DNA from 3 places in the Buttiauxella sp. JUb87 genome. Region 1 is predicted to be linked to each of the others. Evidence: riboswitches for the same ligand, from Rfam matches in the RefSeq annotation. Region 1 holds a riboswitch; each other region holds the start of a gene.
What was found. Region 1 has a riboswitch for cobalamin ahead of btuB (TonB-dependent vitamin B12 receptor BtuB). Riboswitches for the same ligand answer to the same signal wherever they lie in the genome.
Positions count from the first base shown of each region.

Region 2: it holds a riboswitch for cobalamin, as region 1 does, so the genes downstream of both, EC843_RS05595 (cobyrinate a,c-diamide synthase) here and btuB (TonB-dependent vitamin B12 receptor BtuB) in region 1, are expected to answer to the same signal.
Region 3: it holds a riboswitch for cobalamin, as region 1 does, so the genes downstream of both, EC843_RS19380 (cobyrinate a,c-diamide synthase) here and btuB (TonB-dependent vitamin B12 receptor BtuB) in region 1, are expected to answer to the same signal.

Region 1 covers NZ_SNVY01000011.1:706-4,936, forward strand. Annotated here, with positions in the region: gene murI (glutamate racemase) at 1-303, opposite strand, end outside; gene btuB (TonB-dependent vitamin B12 receptor BtuB) at 248-2,119, opposite strand; cobalamin riboswitch at 2,188-2,379, opposite strand; gene trmA (tRNA (uridine(54)-C5)-methyltransferase TrmA) at 2,489-3,589, shown strand; gene EC843_RS21795 (YijD family membrane protein) at 3,634-3,990, opposite strand; gene fabR (HTH-type transcriptional repressor FabR) at 4,005-4,231, opposite strand, start outside.
Region 2 covers NZ_SNVY01000001.1:1,167,384-1,171,614, forward strand. Annotated here, with positions in the region: gene cbiB (adenosylcobinamide-phosphate synthase CbiB) at 1-446, opposite strand, end outside; gene EC843_RS05595 (cobyrinate a,c-diamide synthase) at 443-1,825, opposite strand; cobalamin riboswitch at 1,928-2,105, opposite strand; gene EC843_RS05600 (DUF496 family protein) at 2,409-2,729, opposite strand; gene EC843_RS05605 (FUSC family protein) at 2,885-3,943, opposite strand; gene sbmC (DNA gyrase inhibitor SbmC) at 4,034-4,231, opposite strand, start outside.
Region 3 covers NZ_SNVY01000007.1:72,815-77,045, reverse strand. Annotated here, with positions in the region: gene cbiB (adenosylcobinamide-phosphate synthase CbiB) at 1-392, opposite strand, end outside; gene EC843_RS19380 (cobyrinate a,c-diamide synthase) at 389-1,768, opposite strand; cobalamin riboswitch at 1,864-2,039, opposite strand; gene EC843_RS19375 (GHMP kinase) at 2,474-3,340, shown strand; gene cobD (threonine-phosphate decarboxylase CobD) at 4,188-4,231, opposite strand, start outside.

The DNA.
Region 1 (4,231 bases):
GGGAAGTGAGACGGTACTTGCCGTATTACAGGCGATGATGGCGAGTGCGAGTGGGTAGCGTTCCTGAACCGCAGTAACAATTTCAACTACGCGTTCAACAATGAACTCTTCGCTTTTCTCGCCGTAGGGGAATGCTACGTTGTCGAAAGCATAAATGTAGTGCAGGTCAGGCAAAAGCTGCCGGACTTCATCATACACAGAAAGCCCACCGACACCGGAGTCAAAAACCAGTACGGTGGGACGTGTATTAGAAGGTATAGCTGCCAGAGAGATAGTATTCCCGTCCTGGGGTTTGATAGCCATAAACCGTCTCGTAATCTTTATCGAACAGGTTGGCGATTCTACCACGAACAGTGAGATGAGAGGTGACCGGATATGAAGCCGCTACATCAACTGTGCTATAACTCGGCAAAATTTGCTGAGTCGGGTTATAAGCAGAGGTGTTGTTGTCGTAGCGTTTGCCGTAATACTGCCACGCTACATCCATATTCACGTTAAACATCACCCAGTCGAGCTGGTACTTAGCCTGGCGCTTAGCGCGGCGAGCCAGCACTTCATCACTCTGGTCATCACGCGGATCCATATACTGCAACGTTAGCTTATGAGTAAAGATGCCAGTATCCACGCTACCGACCCATTCCAGTCCTTTGATAGTCGCAGATTTGATGTTGTCATAAGACCCGTCATAAGTGACCGGATCGGAGTAGTAGGTAATCAGATTTTCAATCGTGTAGTGATAAGCAGACAAACGCCAGTCCACAGGACCGGTTAATCCTTCAAGCCCAGCTTCCCATTGCTTGGATTCTTCTGGTTTCAGATTTGGATTGGAGTCGATGCCAAAGCGCGTGGAGCCATATTGTTGCCCGAGGGAAGGTGCAAGGAAACCCGTGCCATAAGAAACTGTCGCACGATACCCTTCAACGAATTCCCATCCAGCCGCGGTTTGCCATGTACCGTGCCAACCGAATTGCTCGTCGTGGTCTTCACGACCTGAAGCTTCCAGGGTCACATCGCCAAACTGCTGCTGACCACTCAAGTAGACGCCCGTGTTATCACGGTTATAACTGTCAGACATGACTGTGTCAGAAGAAGTCAGACGCTGTTGCTGCCAGTCAATACCTGCGCTGATCGAGCCATTCCCGACAACAAAGTTGTTACCCCACTGGACGTTGCGTTGGGTCATATAGTCGAGCGTCGTACCGTCGTTATAGCGGCCATACACGCTGCTATAGTTATAGTCCTTCACTTTTTGATAGCTCGCCAACAGCTGCGAAGAGTAGATCCCGGAATGGAAACGCAGGCCCGCATCGTAGTTCTGGTTATAGAGTTGATGCTCGTCTGCGCTATACGCCGGAGTATAAGGAGGCGCACCTAAATCGTAATCGCTGTTGTTGGAATAGCCATAAGTACGGAAGAAGCCGTCAAACTCCTCGCTAAACTTATGCTCCAGGCCAGCCCAATAGCTTTTGCTACGGTAACCATCTCTATCGTTATCACCGCTATAAGTAGAATGCGGCTGAACGTTAAAACCCTTAGTGGTTTCGTATGAGCCAGACACTGTCGCTACCGTATCGCCAAAACGCTGGCGCCAGGTACCGTCATATTGCTGATAGCTATCCGAACCCACACCCGCATTGATTTGCGACTTTTCTTCATCGCTCTGCGTGATGATGTTAACCACGCCGCCAATCGCGCCAGAACCGTAAACCGCGGAACGTGGGCCACGAATGTATTCCACGCGCTGCACTAAAGAAATCGGGATTTGGCTAACATCCGAGGAGTTGGAAATGCCAGGGCGGGCAAGCGGAATACCATCCACCAGCACCAATACATGGCTGGCGCTGGTGCCACGGACAGACATTGAAGAACTCTGCCCAAGACCACCATACTGAGCAATATCGACGCCAGGTAAACGACGCATGACATCGTTCATCGATTTTGCCTGCCATTGGTCGATCTCTTCCCGGGTCACAATATCAGTTGGCGCCAGAACGGTATTGACGGGTTGCTGAAAACGGTTGGCCGTTACCACCAGAGTATCGTCAGAATTGCTGTCTTGCGCCCAGCCTGAAAAAGCCGTTACGGACAGAGCCGTAAGCAGCGAAAGTTTTTTTACCATCATTTTAATAAGCATCCGCTTTCCAATAAGGATGCCGCAGACATAACCGATAGCACGCGATAGTTATGCAGATTGCGACGTATACCGGCAGGTCTTCGGGCTTGGAGGTGTGTGACTACTGGATGATGACTTCCCGCTTTGTTTAGCAGTGTCTGCACTTGGCGCTCATCCCACCGTTCCTTACCGCTGCGCGTCAGCCCCAGAGTTGCACTGGGTTCCCTTTTAACTCATGTAAAAAGGCCGGAAGTGCTATGCTACGATTTTGTTAATAAGATTGTCCAGACACATCAAAATGCAACAGCACTGGACATCATCAACCTATTCCCTACAATCGCCGCGTAGTTTGACTTTATTAACAGGTAGCAGATCATGACTCCCGAACATCTCCCAATTGAACAGTACGACGCGCAACTGGCCGAAAAAGTCGCCCGCTTGCAAAGCATGATGGCCCCTTTTGCAGCACCAGCGCCGGAGGTGTTCCGTTCGCCAACCAGCCACTATCGGATGCGTGCTGAATTTCGTATCTGGCATGATGAAGACGACCTGTACCACATCATGTTTGACCAGGAGACAAAGCAGCGCATCCGGGTTAACACCTTCCCGGCAGCCAGCTCACTTATCAACGCGTTGATGCCTGCGATGCTCGACGGCGTGCGTGATATTCCCGCCCTGCGCCACAAACTCTTCCAGATTGATTATCTGACGACGATGAGCAACCAGGCGGTTGTCTCGATGCTTTACCACCGGAAATTGGGTGAAGAGTGGCAGCAACACGCTGAAGCACTGCGCGACAATCTGCGGGCTCAGGGTTTCAATGTTCATTTAATTGGCCGTGCGACCAAAACCAAAATCGAGCTGGATCAGGATTTCATCGATGAGCGTTTGACTGTTGCCGGTAAAGAGATGATTTATCGCCAGGTGGAAAACAGTTTCACGCAACCCAACGCGGCGATGAATGTTCATATGCTGGAATGGGCGCTGGATGCCACGCACGGTTCAAAAGGCGACCTGCTGGAACTGTATTGCGGTAACGGTAACTTCTCGCTGGCACTGGCTCGCAACTTTAATCGCGTGCTGGCAACTGAAATCGCCAAGCCGTCTGTTGCTGCCGCGCAATACAATATTGAAGCGAATGAAATTGAAAACGTGCAAATCATTCGTATGGCCGCGGAAGATTTTACCCAGGCGATGAATGGCGTGCGCGAGTTTAACCGCCTGAAAGGTATCGACCTGAAAAGCTACCAGTGCGAAACCATTTTCGTCGATCCACCACGCAGTGGTCTGGATGCTGACACCGTGAAAATGGTGCAGGCGTATCCGCGCATCCTTTATATCTCCTGCAACCCGCAAACCCTTTGCGAGAACCTGGAAACATTAAGCGAAACCCATAACGTGTCACGGCTGGCGCTATTTGACCAATTCCCGTACACGCACCATATGGAATGCGGTGTGTGGCTAACACGCAAATAGCAAAACGGACGCCTCGGCGTCCGTTTTTGTTTTAGAGCAGGCTGCTATTCCGTCACCTGGGATTTACGAGCGCGGATTTTAATACCAATCCAGAACAACAATGCGACCGAAAGTACCGCTGGCAAGAAGTTGGAGCCAATAGCTGGATATTCAGCGCGTACAACTGCGCTATACAGCAACACGCCCAACACGAAACAAGCCGCTGCGATACTTGGCAAACCCACCGGCATCGTGCGGTTTTGGTAGCGTTGATGCAAACAGTACACCGTCAGCACCAGCGCGATAATTGGAAAAATGGAAAACGGCACAACCGAGCTGAACACTGCGGCAAACGTTCCGTTGATCGCAAGGCCTGCAATAAACGCTAACCCGAGCGTACCTCTATCTTGTAACTGTTTCATTGCCCTTCCTTCATTCACTCTTCAGATATTTGAGCCAATGCCATTTTTTCTTGCTCCCGGCGATACCAGTAATACGCACCTTTGGAAATCATGCGCAACTGAAGTACCAGACGCTCTTCAAGCTGACGACGCTGATCGGCATCGACGTCTAACGCTTCGGCACCAGCACTAAAAACAATCGTCACCATCGCTTCTGCCTGCGCTTCAGTAAAGCTGCGCGACATACGATTTTCGAGTTCCA
Region 2 (4,231 bases), on a different contig from region 1:
GCCACGGTTTCTACCACCGCGCGGGTGATTTGCGGGCGCTCAAGTTGCGAGGTGTCGCGCCCAACAATCCACGACAATTTTTCGCGGCTTTCGGCCAGGGTTCCATGTTTGAGCGCGCGGTAAACGTCGAGTGCGGCATCGCTCAGGCAACGTGCGGCAAGTACGGTGTAAATCATCCACACTTCGACTAACCACCCGAGCCACGGATGCAGCAGGTTGGCGAGATACAATACGCCCCAGCTCACGCCCCATGTGGTGCCGACCACCACCAGCCACAGCACGCCACCACCGATTTTCAGCGCGCGGTCACTTTTGCAGAATTGGCGAATAATGCGTTGGGATACGGTGATTAGATTGCCTATCCAGCGCACCGGATGAGGCCAGTGCGGCGGGTCGCCAAACCAGTAATCCAGCAGCCAGGCCACGCCCCAGGCAAGCAATGTCATAGGTGATTCCTCGCAAGCGTTAGCCAGGGGGTGAGCAAATTCGCGCGTTGAGCGAAATGGACATGCAGGTAGCTGGCAAAAGTCGCCTGCTGCTGAACGCCTCCCTGCCAGCGGGAAACGGCGACACCATCACGCCATTTGCAGCAATCCAACGCTGCGGGCAACGGGCCGTTGAAATCGGAGTAATGAAATTCGTGGCCACGCAAGGTTTCGCCTTTTTTCGCCAGCAAGGTGTTTTGCACAGCGGTGGCCTCGCAATAGCCAAAACGTGTCAGGCGTTGGCCCATCTGGCTATGGCCTGGCAACACGCCGCACATGGCGTGGGTTTCGCCTTCACTGTCAGTCAGCGTTTCGCCCAAATACATTAAGCCGCCACATTCGGCATACAGCGGAATGTGCTGTTGATGGGCAGCTTGCAGGGATTCGCGCATGCGACTGTTCGCGGCGAGTTTTGCCGCATGGACTTCGGGGTAACCACCGCCAAGCCAAATCATCTGGCAGTCAGGGATTTTTGCGTCATGCAGCGGGCTGAAGCGCTGGATTTTCACCCCGGCGTGCTCGAGCATTTCGAGGTTATCGGGATAGTAGAAGTTGAAAGCTTCGTCTTCAGCAAGGGCGAGTGTTAGCCCGTCGGCCAGTGCGGCATCAGCAATGGCGGGCGCAGCACCCTGAGGCAGGGTATTAAGGCGAGATAACGCCAGAAGATGGTCGAGGTTAACGGTTTCTTCAATTTGCTGCGCCAGGCGCTGCCAGTGTTCATCTTGCGGGGAGTGTTCTTGTGCCGGAACCAGGCCGAGGTGGCGCGACGGTAACTCGACATCGGCCATCACCGGCAAGCGCCCTAAGACGGGCAAGCCGCAGTAACGGGTGATGGCATCAGCAAGTAACTGGTAGTGGCTGTCGCTGTTGACGCGATTGAGGATAACGCCTGCGATGTTTAGCGTTGGGTCAAAGCGCTGGAAGCCCATGACAGTGGCGGCAATGGAGGTAGACACCGCTTTGCCGTCGACCAGCAATATCACCGGGCAACCGAGCTGTTTTGCCATCGCGGCGCTGCTGCAATAGTTGGGGTCGGTGCCGTAGCCGTCGTACAACCCCATCACCCCTTCGATGACGGCGACATCTGCGTGCTGCATTTGTTTAGCGAACAAACCATTTAGCGTGGAAGTGGGCAACATGAAAGCATCGAGATTGCGCGAGGCAATGCCGCTTACTGCACTGTGCCAACTGCTGTCGAGATAGTCGGGGCCAATTTTGAAGGGTTGAACGCGAAGGTTGCGTTGCATGAAGGCGCGGAGCAGCCCGAGCATGACGGTGGTTTTACCACAGCCGCTGCTGGTGCCTGCAATGACGAATGCGTGTTTTGCTGCCGCTGCCATGGTTGCCTTATCACTGTTTCGGCAAAGCACGGATGTCAGCACGTACGCGCACCCTGAGGCTGCACGCATCTGATGACAACTGACTTCCCACCGAAGGAGTTGTTGAGAATAAGGATGACAAGTCGGTCTTCTGGCTTAGCGTCTCTCTCGCCCGCCCTTCCCAATCATTAGATCAGTGGTTTTGCGGGTTCGTCGGCATCACAGCAGCGGGGGCTGCGGGGGATTGTCACCCCCTTCCCAGCCACGGACTATTTTGGTTAATCGCGTGGCATAAACGAGTCAGTTATTGCGAGCATGACCTTCAAAGCATCACACTCTTAAATATTTAAAAGCAGACACAGTGTAAAAGCTAATAGATTTCGAGAGTTGCGCTATGACAATTTTTACTGATTTTTTAATCTTTACGGTAAATGTCGCTGACGCGTATCTGCCCCCCAGAGACTGGGGATAAAAAAAACCGCCTGGCGGCGGTTGGTAACACTGTTGGAAAAACTCTGCGTAGGTCAGCTAAGCGAAGCGCCATCCGACAACACTGGCGCAAACGGTGGATGACGCTTTCGCTTATCCACCCTACGACAGCTAATTAATCGGCCTTGATTTCGCCCATTACTTTCAGTTTTTTGGAAATTTCACGACGCTCTTTAGACAGTTCAGCGTTTTTGATGATGTAGTCATCAACACGGTCTTCATAGTCGGTTTTCATGCTGGCGATGATGCCTTGAATAGCTTCAATGCTCATACCCGGTTTGATGTAGTCGCTCAGGTTATCAAGCAGCAGAACACGTTTTGAGTTATCGCGGATCTTTTTCTGTACGTCCTGGATTTCACGCTGCAGTTTGTTTTTGCGACGGAACAGACGCACGAACTCAAGCACGTCCTGGAAAGATGGTTTGATTGGTTCCATTTTTATACCCCTGCTAATTTCATACTCGGATTCGTTAAGACAGCCGCCATAAGATAACCTTAATGGTAGCGGCAGCCGCTGATAATTCATTGTTTCGCTATCTTAACCTCAATTGCTGCTGAATCGAAACCAGCAATTCACACCAGGCTGAGCAATTATTTGCGTAACGCGCGACAGATCAACTGCGACAGCAATTCTAGTTGACGAGCAAGTTCCAGACTCAGCCAGACGTAACCATGAATAGGCGTTTCCTGAAGTTTCCCATTTTGGCCATTTTGTATGAGCTCGCGCAACTCGCTGACGATTTCAGTCAGCTTTTCATTGTTCGCTGAAATCGTCGACGGGTTGCCATCGTGCAAGGCCAGTGCGATAGCGGCAAGCGTGCCCTGGGTCATTTGTTGCGTTTCGCGCAGCGTGTGTGCGTTGATCATCAGGAAGTGGCTTTCCCTTGATGCCCAGTAAGCGTTGACCTGCAACTCAAGAGTGCACACCAGATTGCGGCTGACGGTTTGTATCGCCTCGAAGATAGACTTTTGAATGTGCGTTTCTTTGCTGCTTGGCCCGATGAGTGCACGCATTCTTACGACATCACTCAACACTTTGTGTAAATGTTTTTCAAGCCTGGGGCGCTCTAATAAATTAGGTGAGAAGCCCGCGTTGTAAACCCGGCCAAAGGCGGTGACGAAGTTCGCCATTTGTATGCGCCAGTGGATAAAGGCGCGCTGCGGATAAATGCTGGTAAATAACATCGCCAGCAACGAGCCGAAGATAACATCGCCGCTGCGCCAAAGGGCAATTTCCATGTCTCCTGCCGGTGCGCCAACCACCACCGCAAGAGTGATACCAATCAGCAGAGCTTGATACGGGCGTTTCCCCAACGCCAGATAGCCGCAGATGAACATGGCAATGGCACACCACACCAACATCAGCGGTAGCGAGAACAGCTCAAGTTTTAGCGCCACAAGTCCCATGACTGCACCGCATATCGTCCCACCAATTCGCTCAAAGGCGCGTGGCACGACGTTGCCCCAAAAAGAGATCGGCCCCATGACCACCACAAGCGTGATCAACGGCCATGTCCCTTCGGGCACTTTCAGAAGATGAACAATAAGAAAGGTGAGAATAAAAGCCAGTGCGATGCGGATCCCATGCACGATACGGTAATTGCGGTATATGCGGATCTCAAATGGGCTTAGTGATTTGTCAGGACGCACACTCAGTTCCCCAGAAAATAAAAAACGGGATTGTACCTGTTTTTATGGAATGAACATCACAAAGTTAGGGGGCATAAGCCCCCTTTAGCATCAGACTTGATCTGCCACCGGAATATACATGTCTATTTCCCATACTCCACTTTCTGAACCATCGTTAAGATAGTGTTCGAAGCAGGGTTTTCCGGTTATCTGGTAGCTATTATTAGCAAGGACGCTGTCAAAAAACAGATTCCACGGCTTGGCAAAGTCGTTGTCATCCACGCGGGCGCGTGCCACCGCATACTGGCC
Region 3 (4,231 bases), on a different contig from region 1:
TCGCGCCCGACAATCCAGGCGAGTTTTTTGCGGCTTTCCTCGAGATTGCCCTCACTTAACGGCAGCTCCACGTCACGCGCGGCGTCATCGAGGCTGCGGGCAGCAAGCACCGTGAAAATCATCCACACTTCGACAATCCAGCCCAACCAGGGGTGAATGGCATTGGCAAAATGCAGCAGCCCCCACGCCACGCCGAAGGTGGTGCCAACCACGCAGAGCCACATCAAACCACCGCCGATGGACAAGGCCGCTTCGCTACGGCAGTAACGCCGGACGATACGTTGTGCCAACGCTGTCAGTGCGCCAATCCAGCGCACCGGATGCGGCCAGTGGTGAGGGTCGCCCAGCAGACGATCCAGAATCCACGCCACCGCCCAGGCCAGGAGTGTCATTTCGCTCTCCAGGCTGCACTTATCCAGCGATTAAGCAGCGTGGGACGCTGGGCAAAATGAATATGCAGATAGCTGGCGAAGGTATTTCCCACCTGCCAGCCACCCGACCACGCCTGTAAAACTGCGCCGTCGCGGGTTTTGCTGCACGCCATCACCGCAGGGATTTGCGGCGTAAATTCAGAATAATGAAACTCGTGACCACGCAGCGTTTCGCCTGTGTCAGCCAGCAAGGTGGGCGCCAGCGCCCGGCTTTCGCAGTAGCCAAAGCGGGTTAATTTTTTGCCCATCGCGCTATGGCCGGGAATAGCGCCGACCATCGGATAAGTCGCGCCGTGGCTGTCTTGTAGCGAACTGCCGAGGTACATCAAGCCACCGCATTCGCCATAAATCGCCACGCCTCGTTGGTGGGCTGCGAGGATTTGAGCGCACATGGTGTGGTTCGCAGACAGCTTTTCGGCGTAGAGTTCCGGATAGCCACCGCCGAGCCAAATCATCTGACATTCCGGTAACTGGCTGTCATGCAGCGGGCTGAAGCGCACGATGCGCACGCCAGCACGCTCAAGAAGAGAAATGTTATCGGGGTAATAGAAGTTGAACGCCTCGTCATCAGCCAGCGCCAGCGTTAACCCTGCTCCGCTGCCGGCGGCTGGCAGTTCAGGCCACGCCCCTGAAGGGAGCGCATCACAGACGCTGAGTGCCAGCAACTGGTCGATATCCAGCGTTTTTTCAAGCTGGCTGGCGAAGTCTGCCCAGGGTTGTGAATTGACGACCGACTCGCGTGCGGTGACCAGCCCCAAATGCCTTTCCGGTAACGAAACCCCTTCAACACGGGGAACGTAGCCCAACACCGGCACGCCGCAGTAGCGTTCAATAGCGCTTTTCAACAACTGATAATGGCTTTCGCTATTCACGCGGTTGACGATCACGCCCGCCAGCTTTAATGCGGGGTCAAAATGTTGAAACCCCATGACCGTCGCGGCAATCGACGTCGAAACAGCTTTCCCATCGACCAGCAGAATCACCGGGCAGTTCAGTTGCTTCGCCATCCCTGCGGTGCTGCAATAATCAGGACTGATGCCGTAGCCATCAAACAGCCCCATCACGCCTTCAATCACCGCCACATCCGCATGCTGCATACGTTCGGCAAACAGCGCATTTAACGTGGCAACCGGCAGCATAAAACGGTCAAGGTTCAGGGAGGCAGTCCCGGTCACGGCGCTATGCCAGCCAGTATCAAGATAGTCAGGGCCAACTTTGCAGGGTTGTACGCGCAATCCGCGCTGTGTGAGGAGGCTAAGCAAACCCAGCGTAACCGTGGTTTTGCCACATCCGCTGGAAGTGCCTGCAACAATGAATGTCCTTTTCCTGGCTGCCATACCCCAATCCTGTTCTGGGCGGTACGGGTGCCAGGATGTGCGTTGACCCAGTCTTGCGACTCGACGCTTCTGAGCAACCCACTTCCCACCGAAGTTGTTGTTTTTAGCTAACAGACTGGTCTTCTGGCTTAGCGTCACTCTCACCCGTCCTTCCCAATCTTACGATCAGTGGTATCACGGGTTCGTCAGCATCACAGCAGCGGGGGCTGCGGGGGATTTAAACCCCCTTCCCAACCACACAATGTGGTGTATCTATTAGCATTGCAGTTAACCGCGTATGCCGTAAATTCACTGTTGCGCATACGTGGAAACATAATTTAAGAATTCTGTTGAATATCGCCAAATAAAAACTCGACACAGGTTATAGCGCCTAAGAAATTAAATTATTGCGCTACGACAATTTATCAGACCAATTAAATTTGCTTACTTTGACACGCCCCACAATTAATTACCTTTTCGTAAAGCAATAACAAAACCTCACTTTTAAATGAAATAACCCCTTACACCAAATAGACAAATAAGTTCATGAAAATAAATCATATTAATATGAAAATAAATCAAAGCCATATTATTAGCGCGCAGATATAACATCTTTATTCTTTTTACCGCCATGGCTGATTAAGCTATATTGTGGAAAATCAATAAATCCTATAAAGCGCCATGTCACTATCGCGCAGATATAATTGAGTGAAAAAGGTGGTCAATGTGGCAGTAGCTCAGTGTCCTGCATCCTGTGGCGAGCTTATCCAGGGGTGGATTGTTGGCGGCGAAAAGCTGGTGTCGTGTCCGGTGGACTGGTACAGCACCGTTGAAGTCACCACTGGCGCTCCGCTAGCAAGCGAACTTCCTCTGTCGCGCGCAATGGTGAAACAGCTGCTGGCGCACTGGCAATATCCCGCAGAGTTGAGCCGTGAAATACGCATTGAGCGCCACTCGACGATTCCGCTCGCCAAGGGAATGGCCAGTAGCACCGCAGATATCGCCGCCACGGCGCTCGCTACCGCGAGTTATTTAGGCCGTGAACTCAGTGAACAAGCACTGGCGGCGCAGTGTGTTGCACTCGAACCCACCGACAGCACTATTTTTCGCAGCCTGACGTTGTTTGACCATAACAAAGGTGCTACGCGCATCGCCTGTGACTCGCAACCGGCGCTGGATCTGCTGGTGCTTGAAAGCCCACTGACTTTGCGGACCGCAGATTATCACCGCATGGAAAGAAACACGTTGCTGCAACGGCATGCCCCTGAACTGGAAACAGCCTGGGGGAAAATTCAGCAAGCGTGCGCGCAGAACAACCCACGTTTGATGGGTGAAGCCGCCACGCTTAGCGCCGTGGCGAGCCAGAATATTTTGCCTAAACCGGAATTTAACGTCTTGTTATCACTGGTTGAAGAGTGCGATCTCTACGGTATTAATGTCGCGCACAGCGGCAGCGTGGTGGGGTTGTTGTTAGACCGCAACAAGCATGATGTAGAGCGGGTGATAGGGCTATTGACGGAAAAACGCTTAACTCCACACTGGCCGATGCATCACTTGTTGAAGATGGTCGAAGGCGGCGTGGCCTTGCTGTGATCACCGTTAATGGTGTCGGATGACGCTGCGCTTATCCGACCTACGGGATAGCCGTTGTATGGGGACAAGCGTCAGCGTCATCCACCAGTTACGCCGAGGGTGACGGAGGTCGCTGCGCTTATCCGGCCTACGGGATAGTCGTTGTAGGGGGGATAAGCGTCAGCGTTATCCACCAGTTACGCCGAGGGTGACGGAGGTCGCTGCGCTTATCCGGCCTACGGGATAGCCGTTGTAGGGGGGATAAGCGTCAGCGTCATCCACCAGTTACGCCGAGGGTGACGGAGGTCGCTGCGCTTATCCGACCTACGGGATAGCCGTTGTAGGGGGATAAGCGTCAGCGTCATCCACCAGTTACGCCGAGGGTGACGGAGGTCGCTGCGCTTATCCGGCCTACGGGATAGTCGTTGTATGGGGGATAAGCGTCAGCGTCATCCACCAGTTACGCCGAGGGTGACGGAGGTCGCTGCGCTTATCCGGCCTACGGGATAGCCGTTGTAGCGGGGATAAGCGTCAGCGTCATCCACCAGTTACGCCAAGGGTGACGGAGGTCGCTGCGCTTATCCGGCCTACGGGATAGTCGTTGTAGGGGGGATAAGCGTCAGCGTCATCCACCAGTTACGCCGAGGGTGACGGAGGTTGCTGCGCTTATCCGACCTACGGGATAGCCGTTGTAGGGGGGATAAGCGTCAGCGTCATCCACCAGTTACGCCGAGAGTGACGGAGGTCGCTGCGCTTATCCGGCCTACGGGATAGCCGTTGTAGGGGGGATAAGCGCCAGCGTCATCCACCAGTTACGCCGAGGGTGACGGAGGTCGCTGCGCTTATCCGACCTCTGGAGAGGTTTCACTTATGAATCAGGCGTTAATATCTGGCTCAGCGCCTGAATCAACT